3 regions of the Mesorhizobium sp. M0615 genome follow, and region 1 is predicted to be linked to each of the others. Evidence: predicted binding sites of a transcription regulator. Region 1 holds the regulator's gene; each other region holds the start of a gene.
The links. The regulator LexA, encoded in region 1, represses DNA repair genes until DNA is damaged. The targets are predictions, from matches to a motif close to TGTTCNNNNTGTGTTCNG.
Positions count from the first base shown of each region.

Region 2: a site for LexA is predicted at 1,542-1,559, ahead of NKI46_RS19535 (helicase-related protein). Genes of this name have one in related genera too.
Region 3: a site for LexA is predicted at 1,570-1,587, ahead of NKI46_RS13300 (DUF3072 domain-containing protein). Genes of this name have one in related genera too.

Region 1 covers NZ_JAMYQI010000018.1:82,986-86,263, reverse strand. The annotation lists gene NKI46_RS26775 (ComEC/Rec2 family competence protein) at 1-1,662, shown strand, start outside; gene lexA (transcriptional repressor LexA) at 1,656-2,438, opposite strand; gene NKI46_RS26765 (GntR family transcriptional regulator) at 2,641-3,278, opposite strand, start outside.
Region 2 covers NZ_JAMYQI010000010.1:217,081-220,358, reverse strand. The annotation lists gene NKI46_RS19545 (acetyl-CoA C-acetyltransferase) at 1-164, shown strand, start outside; gene phbB (acetoacetyl-CoA reductase) at 294-1,019, shown strand; gene NKI46_RS19535 (helicase-related protein) at 1,715-3,278, shown strand, end outside.
Region 3 covers NZ_JAMYQI010000006.1:382,055-385,332, forward strand. The annotation lists gene NKI46_RS13285 (DUF982 domain-containing protein) at 1-26, opposite strand, end outside; gene NKI46_RS13290 (hypothetical protein) at 26-256, opposite strand; partial or broken gene NKI46_RS13295 (NADP-dependent oxidoreductase) at 462-1,378, opposite strand; gene NKI46_RS13300 (DUF3072 domain-containing protein) at 1,622-1,831, shown strand; gene NKI46_RS13305 (nuclear transport factor 2 family protein) at 1,900-2,082, opposite strand; gene NKI46_RS13310 (GNAT family N-acetyltransferase) at 2,197-2,349, shown strand; gene NKI46_RS13315 (hypothetical protein) at 2,835-3,068, shown strand.

The sequences.
Region 1 (3,278 bases):
TTCTTTCTCGGCAATCCGAAAACCATTGCTACGCAGGGACCGCCGCCGCTGACCGCGCGGCTCTCCTCGGCAATCGAGAACGCGCGCGAAAACATTGCCGACCATATCAGGGGCAAAATCGGCGGCGCCGAAGGCGAGATTGCCGCGGCGTTGATTGTCGGGGTGCGCGCCGGCATCCCGGACGAGGTCAACGAAGCGATGCGGCGCACCGGCATCTACCACATCATCTCCATCTCCGGCCTGCACATGGCGCTGGTTGCCGGCACCATCATGGCGTTGCTGCGTGGCGCCTTTGCGCTGTTTCCCGATTTCTCTTCGCGCCGCCCAGTCAAGAAATATGCAGCAGTGGCAGCACTCGTCTCCATCGCCGCCTATCTCGTCATTTCAGGCATCGTGGTCGCCGCCGAGCGCAGTTTCATCATGCTAGCGGTCATGCTGGTCGCGGTACTCTTCGATCGTGCCGCGCTCACCATGCGCAATCTGGCGATCTCCGCCATTGCCGTCATCCTGGTGTCGCCGCACGAGGTGGTCGGTCCCAGCTTCCAGATGTCGTTTGCCGCCACAGCCGCCCTTGTCGGCGCCTATGCCGGCTGGGCCGATTACCGCGCCGACAAGGTGAGAACGCCGCTGGCAAAGCGCTCCTTCGTCGGCTTCCTGTCGCGAAAATTCGCGCTGGCCATGGGCGGCCTCGCCATGACCTCGATCATCGCCGGCAGTGCAACCTTGCTGTTCGCCATCTGGCATTTTCAGCGTGTGTCGCCGCTCAGCCTGATCGCCAATCTGGCCGTGATGCCGATTGTTTCGTTGATCGTCATGCCCTTTGCCGTGCTCAGCGCACTGGCGATGCCGTTCGGCGCCGACGGGCCGTTCCTCTATGTGATGGGCAAGGGTCTGATGGCGATGATCGCTATATCGGCCTGGATTTCCGAGCGCTCGCCGGTCGACGCCGTCGGGCTGATCTCCATCCGCTCGGTGCTGTTGGTGGCGGTCGCCCTCGTCATCGCCACCATGGCCACCACCTGGCTCAGGCTGGCGGCCGTGCCTTTCGCGCTGGCCGGCCTGTTGACGGTGCCGCAGGTGCTTACGCCCGACGTGCTCATATCCGAGGACGCACATCTGGTGGCCATGCCGATAGGTGGCGGCGAACTCGCCCTCAACCGCGAACGCTCCAACGAATTCACCACGGACAATTGGAAACGGGCGCTGCGGGCCGAAACCATTATCCCGCCCGAGATTTTCGAGGCAACAGATACGCGGTTCGATCTCGATCCGCTCGATCTGCCGCCCGGGTCGCCCTTCTATTGCATGGGCGATCTCTGTATCGCCCGACACCCTTCCGGAGCCATTGTAGCCCTTGCCAAAGACCGCAAGACGGCGCGGCCGGCCTGTGCCTTCGCTAGCCTGATCGTCATCGATGACGCCACGGCCTACAATCCGTGCCGCGACCCGCTGGTGCTGGTCGTGACGAAGAAACAGCTGGCCCGCGACGGCAGCGCCGCCGTCTTCTTCGATCCGCAATCGGCAGCTGCAGCGCCAACCATCCGCTTCGCCGTCGACAAGCCGTATCGCCCCTGGCACGAGCAGCGCCGCTTCTCCCGCGAAGCGCGCGGCCTGCCGCCTTACAACCAGCGTGAAAAGTACAAACCCAAGCCGGCTCAGTAGCGCCGGATCAATCCGACAAGCTTGCCCTGCACCTTCACCCTGTCCGGTCCAAAAATGCGGGTCTCGTAGGCCGGGTTGGCGGCTTCCAGGGCGATCGAGGCGCCCTTGCGGCGGAAGCGTTTCAGGGTCGCTTCCTCATCGTCGACCAACGCCACCACGATCTCGCCGGGGCTGGCTGTGTCGGCATTGCGGATGATGACCGTGTCGCCATCGAAAATGCCGGCCTCGATCATCGAATCGCCCTTGACCTCGAGCGCGTAGTGTTCGCCGCCCATGATCATGTCGGGCGGCACCGAGATCGAATGGGTCTGATGCTGGATGGCGTCGATCGGCACGCCGGCGGCGATGCGTCCCATCACCGGGATTGAAATCGAGGAAACGGCATCGTCATTGCCGGCAGACATCGAACGCGACGGCGAGCCCGGCTTGATCTGGCGGCCGAGACCGCCTTGGCCCATCCCGCCTTGTCCCTGGCCGCCTTGCCCTTGGCCGGCTTGACCAAGACTGCCCTGAATGACGCTCGGCGAAAACTTCCTCGCCGCGTTGAGGCCTGGTGCGATCGAGTCGGGTAGCCGCAGCACTTCCAGCGCGCGCGCCCGGTTCGGCAGCCGGCGAATGAAACCGCGCTCCTCAAGCGCTGTGATCAGTCGGTGGATGCCGGACTTGGAGGCGAGGTCGAGCGCTTCCTTCATCTCGTCGAAGGACGGCGGGATTCCGCTCTCCTTCAGGCGTTCATGGATGAACATCAGAAGCTCATGTTGTTTGCGCGTCAGCATCGCGGCCCCCAAGGGTTCTGAAACCAGAATCGGAAAAAACAAACCCAGAACAAACACTATCTGTTCCAGTTGTGTTCCGCAACCTTTTAAAGTTTAATGAATGTGTTGACGTTTTGTTCAGCGTAACGTTCGGCGCTGCGAGCGCCGCCTGCCCATTTGCCGGCAACGGGGTGAAACGAAGACAAAGTGCCTGCGTCGTCGGCTATGATCGCCGCTTCCTTTTCGGACGGGGCTGCGCAGCATCCGCGCCGGGTTCGCTCTGGGCATAGACCTGCAGCGTGTAGCCGATGTGAGCGGTCATCAGAGTTTTCGCACGTTCGACGTCGCGATCGAGGGCCGCTTCCATCAGGGCGGTATGGTGTTCGATCGCCACGGCGTCGCGCAGGGCCGCCACGGCCTTCCGGTGTCCATCCGTGCGGCCGGCGGCGGCGCGCAGCGTCGGGGCCAGACCCAGAAAGCGGTGATGGCGATGCAATTGGTCGGAAATCGTCGCATTGAACTGCTGCAGCCAGCTGGATGTCGCGGCACTGAGCAGCGCCGCATGGAAGGCATCGTGTTTTTCGTACCACGCGTCGACCGCATCATCCGATGGATCGTCGAGAACAGACCCGCACCGTGAGAGACGATAGTGGGCGGCAACGACCGCGTCTTCCCACTCACGGTCGCCTTTCTCGATCGATTCCACCAGCAGGGGCAGTTCGACCACCAGCCGCGCACGCGCCAGATCCTCGAGCTCCGCCCGAGAGACAGAAGCGACCGCAAACCCGCGGTTGCTGATGGCGGTCACAAGCCGTTCCGCCTCCAGCCGCGACAGCGCCTCGCGCAACGGCGTCCAGCCGA
Region 2 (3,278 bases), on a different contig from region 1:
TCAATGGCGGCGCCATCGCCATCGGCCATCCGATCGGCGCGTCGGGCGCCCGCGTCTTCAACACGCTGGTTTTCGAGATGCGCCGCCGCGGCGCCAAGAAGGGCCTTGCCACGCTGTGCATCGGCGGCGGCATGGGCGTCGCTCTGTGCGTGGAAGCGCTGTGAACAAGAAGTGAGTAGTGAATAGGGAGTAGTGAATAGGGAAGAAGGAGCAGCGCGGCGGGATATCGATCCCTACTCGCTATTCCCTACTCCCTATTCCCTTCTTCCGACCAAAGGGAGGAAGAACTTTCAATGACCAAAGTAGCGCTCGTCACCGGTGGATCGCGCGGCATCGGCGCCGCCATATCGATCGGCCTGAAGAATGCCGGTTACACCGTTGCCGCCAACTATGCCGGCAATGACGAGGCAGCGGGGAAGTTCAGCGCACAAACCGGCATCAAGGCCTACAAATGGTCGGTCGCCGACTACGACGCCTGTGCCGCCGGAATCAAACAGGTCGAGGCCGATCTCGGCCCGGTCTCGGTGCTGGTCAACAATGCCGGCATTACCCGCGACGCCATGTTCCACAAGCTGACGCGCGAGCAGTGGAAGGAAGTCATCGACACCAATCTGTCTGGCGTCTTCAACATGACGCATCCGCTGTGGGGCGGCATGCGCGACCGCAAATTCGGCCGCGTCATCACCATCTCCTCCATCAACGGCCAGAAAGGCCAGGCCGGCCAGGTCAACTATTCCGCCGCAAAGGCCGGCGACATCGGCTTCTCGAAGGCGCTGGCGCAGGAGGGCGCGCGCGCGGGCATCACAGTCAATGTCATCTGCCCCGGCTACATAGCCACCGAGATGGTCAAGGCGATCGACGAGAAGGTGCTGAATGAACGCATCATCCCGCAGATCCCGGTCGGCCGCCTCGGCGAACCGGAAGAGATCGCGCGTTGCGTCGTCTTCCTCGCGTCCGAAGACGCCGGCTTCATCACCGGTTCGACCATCACAGCCAATGGCGGCCAGTACTTCGCCTGAACGACAGCAATTTCGCCCGGTAGGACGGGCCGCCTTATGGCCCGTTTTTCATCGCCGGGCGGCGATGTTCCCCGGGCCGCGCGCGAGACATTGACCCGTTCCGGCACGCAAAGATTAACGATTTTTAGGCGCCCTGTGCAAAACCCGGTTCGCAAGCTGTGAATTCTCGGTGGACAAGCTGTGGATAACACAAGATGTTGGGGTGAACAAACCAGGAAAATCCCGCGATCGCTGATTCGTCACCGATTCGTTCCGGCTTTGAGCGGAACGTTAACGACCAAGGCCGGGAACCACCGGAAACTGGTTAAGGCCGATTAAGAAAATTCAACAATTTCACAATGTTAGCCGAGGCGTATCGGATCACGACGATGCCCCGCCGGCAAAGGTTAACGCCAATGGTCGCCTTGCAGGAATCGGGCCAGTTTCCGCGATTCAGCATATGGTGAGACTCAGGCTCGCAAAATCCACATGTAGCCGTGAACAAAAGCTGAATCTGCCGGAGTCACTGATTCGTCGCCGATTCGTTCCAGACTCGTTCCAACTGTTAATTGAGACCTCAACGACGAACCGTGGGACTGCCGGCCGGAACATTCCGCTTTCGCTTCGCGCCTGAAATCCCTATGTGTCGCCTGTCATACGCGCCATGCGAGGCGCGCTCCCGACAACACGATGCAGAAAGCCTCATCTCCAGGCCGATGAACATCCAGCCGAAACACACCGAGCCGCTGATCCTGTCGGGCCGCGACGTGACTGCCGTGCTGGGTCCGACCAACACCGGCAAGACCCATCTCGCCATCGAGCGCATGGTGGCGCATGAGAGCGGCATTATCGGCCTGCCGCTCCGCCTTCTGGCGCGCGAGGTCTATGCCCGCGTCTGCGAAAAGGTCGGCGCCCACAAGGTGGCGCTCATCACCGGCGAGGAAAAAATCCAGCCGCCCGGCGCGAAATATTCGGTCTGCACCGTCGAAGCCATGCCGCGCGAGACCGACGTTGCCTTCGTCGCCATCGACGAGGTGCAACTCGCCGGCGACCTCGAGCGCGGCCACATCTTCACCGACCGTATCCTGCACCTGCGCGGCCGCCAGGAAACGCTGCTGCTCGGCGCGGCCACCATGCATGGCATCCTGCAAAAGCTGCTGAGAGGCGTCTCGGTGGTGACGCGCCCTCGCCTGTCGCACCTGGCCTATGCCGGCTCGAAGAAATTGACCCGCCTGCCGCGGCGTACGGCGATCGTCGCTTTCTCCGCCGACGAGGTCTATGCCATCGCTGAGCTGATCCGCCGCCAGCAAGGAGGAGCGGCGGTCGTGCTCGGCGCGCTGTCGCCCCGCACCCGCAACGCCCAGGTGGCAATGTTCCAGGCAGGCGACGTCGACTATCTCGTCGCCACCGACGCCATCGGCATGGGGCTCAACCTTGATCTCGATCATGTCGCCTTCGCCCAGAACCGCAAATTCGACGGCTACCAGTACCGCAACCTGACGGCGGCCGAGCTCGGCCAGATCGCCGGCCGCGCCGGCCGGCATCTGCGCGACGGCACCTTCGGCGTCACCGGCCAGGTCGATCCGCTGGACGAGGAACTGGTCAAGCGCATCGAGGGGCACGAGTTCGATCCGGTGAAGGTGCTGCAATGGCGCACCGCGCATTTCGACTTCGCCAGCCTCGACGCGCTGAAGCGCTCGATCGAGGCCAACGCGCCGGTCGAAGGCCTGACGCGCGCGCTGCCGGCGGTCGATGCGCAGGCGCTCGAACATCTCTCCCGCGACGAGGACATCCGCGCGCTGGCTACCAATGCCAAGCGCGTCGCGCTGCTGTGGGAAGCCTGCGCGTTGCCGGACTACCGCAAGATCGCGCCGGCCCAGCACTCCGACCTGATCGCTTCTATCTACACCGACCTCGCCAAACACGGCCATGTCGACGAGAACTACATGGCCGAGCAGGTGCGCCGCGCCGATACGACCGAGGGGGACATCGACACGCTGTCGCACCGCATTGCGCAGATCCGCACCTGGACATTCGTGTCCAACCGGCCGGGCTGGCTGGCCGATCAGGCACACTGGCGGGAAAAGACGCGCGAAATCGAAGACAGATTGTCGGATGCGCTGCATGAGCGGTTGACGAAACGGTTTGTAGACCGCAGGACTTCCGTCCTCATGCGGCGCCTTAGAGAAAATACAATGCCTGAAGCCGAAATCAGTCCTACCGGAACCGTCCTTGTCGAAGGCCATCATGTCGGCGAGTTGCAAGGGTTCCGCTTCACCG
Region 3 (3,278 bases), on a different contig from region 1:
GGAGGGTTGAACCAACGGTGGGGCATCACGCCTCTCGAACGTCAAAGGCGATGAACAGTCCCCAAACGGAGGCTGATTTGACGATCATTTCGACTAACTGGCAGTCAGTTTCGAGAAGATCGCCGCCGCGCTCACGGACCGCTACAATGGTCGCTTTGACGGAAATAATGTCGCCGGGTTGAGAGCCCAACAGGACCTCGCGGACCAGCTCCTTGGCCGTTTGCTGCGTAGGCCGAACAGGTGCTTGAATGTCCATCCCATCCTCCCAGAGAGATAGAACCTCAATCAGCTATTCTGTGGGTCACTTTCCGAAAAAGGCAAGAGTCGGAAACGTACAAAGTAGGTTCCCGCAAACACCGCCCTACGATGGCTAAATCCCGCGACAGGCGCTGATTTGCACCTCACCGTGTCAGCTGCCGACGCGACCATAAGGAGCGAGGGCCCGCCTCTCTCCCAAGTTCTCACGGACGAACGCGAACAACGGTCTTGCCCGCGCGTCGGTCCGTTGAGTTGAAGGTGCCGATGGCATCATCCAAGCTCGAAACCTTGCCGATGTTCGTCCGCAGTCGTCCATCGCGGATCCGCTGCACTATCTCAGAAAGCTGGGCTCGATCAGCCTCGACGACGAAGTCAACCGCCAGGCCGTCTGCAGGTCGAATATCCGTTGGTCCGACGACTGTGACAAGGATACCTCCGGCCCGGACGAGCGTTGCGGATCGCTTCTGGACATCGCCGCCGACGACATCGAACACCAGATCGACGCCGCCGACATCTTCAAGGGTGTCTTTTGCGAGGTCGAGGAATTCATTTGCACCGAAGTCGAGCGCTTTCTGGCGGTCGGCGGCCCGCCCGGTGCCGATCACATAGGCTCCGGCCTCCCTGGCAAGCTGCGCCACCATCGAACCGACGGCACCGGCAGCGCCATGCGCGAGAACGCTCTGCCCGGCCTTGATGCGGCCATGCTGAAACAGCCCCTGCCATGCGGTTAGGCCGGAGATCGGCAGGCTAGCGCCCACCGTAAAGTCGACATCGCCGGGCAGCGGCGCGAGGTTACGGGCCTCCATGGCAACATACTCGGCGAGGGTGCCGTCGCGATGCCAGTCAGCGAGGCCGAACACCCGCTGACCGATAGAAAGCCCCGTAGTGCCGTAGCCGAGCGCAGTGACCACACCAGCCAGTTCGTGGCCGAGGATCGAAGAGGTCCGGTCACGGAAGGCTCGGTCGGCCCACGTCGAGGGCCACTCCACTCGGTGTTGACGAATCCTGCCGCATGAACCTGTACGACCACGTCGTTAATTGCCGCCCGAGGCTCGGGCAACTCCACCAACTTCATCCCGGCCGTTCCTGCAGTCTGGTCCGTCGCTACGATTGCTTTCATGGGGCGTCTCCTCACCGTTGGGGTAAATTGCGGGCGCGGAGGATCTTTCGATGTCTCGCGCAGAGTTGGCGTTGAGTTCATCGTTGGCGACCGCGAGCGGAAGCTAAGCAATCTCGTCGGATTCTTCCAGCACGGGTAAACTTGCGTTCGTGAACACCCCTGCCATCGCAATCTCAGACACTTCAAGCATGTGGAACAAAAGCAGATCAAATACGTTGTGCCGTTCCCAACATGGAGAGCGTCATGCAAACTACACCCCGAGCCAAAGGCGAAGCTATCAGCAAGGATCCTGACGAATGGACGACGGGAGACGAGCCAATGACTCCGTCGCAAGCTTCCTACTTGAAAACATTATGTGAGCAGGCGGGCGACGACAGAAGCTACGCCGAAGATCTAAGCAAAGCCGAGGCCTCGAAGCGAATCGACGCGCTAAGGACTGAGCTCAAGCTCTAAAGGCGCTGGGAGACCTACGACAGGTTGGTCAGTTTTGCGGTATTTGGCCTCTGATCTGGACGGTCGTATTAGTGAAGGTGGTAGAGTTTGCTAAGGATCTTCAATTCTCCTGCGATCTTGAGCAGAAGATAGTCGGTGAACCTTGTGGTTCCAAATTCGTCCTCGACCTTCGCAGTGGCTGCATCGCCCGTAATGTCGAGCGATGCGACTGCCCAGTTGGGGCTGGTGTTCGGCGGCAAGGCCGCACTCATCACCTCGCCGACATAGGCATCGACACTCAGCCATGGAGCTCGAAGAGATCGCGGCTATCTACCCGCTCTATCAGCAAACCGGGTATGGGCGGAAAGTGGGCGTAGGCCGACCATGTGGTTGTCGACGCCGAGATGCGCAGTGCTGGTATCGGCGCCAAACTGATGGGGCGGATCGAGAAGGAAGCAGCGCGTTTCGGCTGCGACATCACCCGCATCTCGATACGAGCGCACACACAAATTCTACAGCCTAAACGGTTAGGCCGATGATGCGCTCGTTCTGGTCAGCCACTGAGTGCGTGGGCCGAGGCAGAGTTCCCACAATATGCTGCGCACAAAGTAGCGACAGAGCGGGCCTAGAAGCGACATAGCGCCGGGTGTGAACGCGAACGCAGCCGGCGCCCGAATGCGTTCAGCGAGCGCCGTCGCGTCCACCTTGCCTTTCTTTGACGGCCCTGTGTTCAGCTTCCCACGGCAACGCGTGGAAGTCGGGCTGGTGCCCCGCTTCACGGTAGCCAGCCTGAGTGAGTAACTTGCTTTGTCCCGCTCCACAACGCAAACAAACGGCGGATTCCCCAAGCACCTATAAACGCCTACAGCTTTTTCCATGCGACAGGTGTGCTGCGGGTGCTCGAAGATGTCGTCCTTCATTGCGATGACAGAACAGGGAGCGAGGACAACTCTTTTTTTGATTGCAGAGAGAGTCTGAGCGGGCTTACTAGTGAGGGGTTTGCCATCGCTTTGAGGAGGCTGCGATGGTTGCAACGCCCATAGATATCGCTCAAGCGGCCACTACGGCCACCTTGCTGATGCGCCTTCGTCAACGTCATCGCGATGACGTGGCGCGAGGCTGGGAAGATGCCGACCCTTCTACTGTTGCCGTCTCCCGTACGCCTGAGTGTCAATGGCGCGATTTAGCCAAGGCCCTGGTGCACGATTGGTTCGAGCTGATCGAAACTGGCTTGGTGGATTGGATCGTCAGCAAGTAGCCGCTGCCCGCCAGCGGCCCAGCAGCCGTCTGCGGGACTTTGCAGCGGGCGCGCTGGGCCTGACCGGTGGGGCGGTGTGGTATCCGCCGGCTGGCGAACATATGCGCCTCCTCCCAACGCCAGCGAAACATCCAAACGAACGAGGCGATCTAACAGCGATCTCACCGTCCAGCCAACACATAGGCCTATAGCAAAGGCTTATAATCGCTG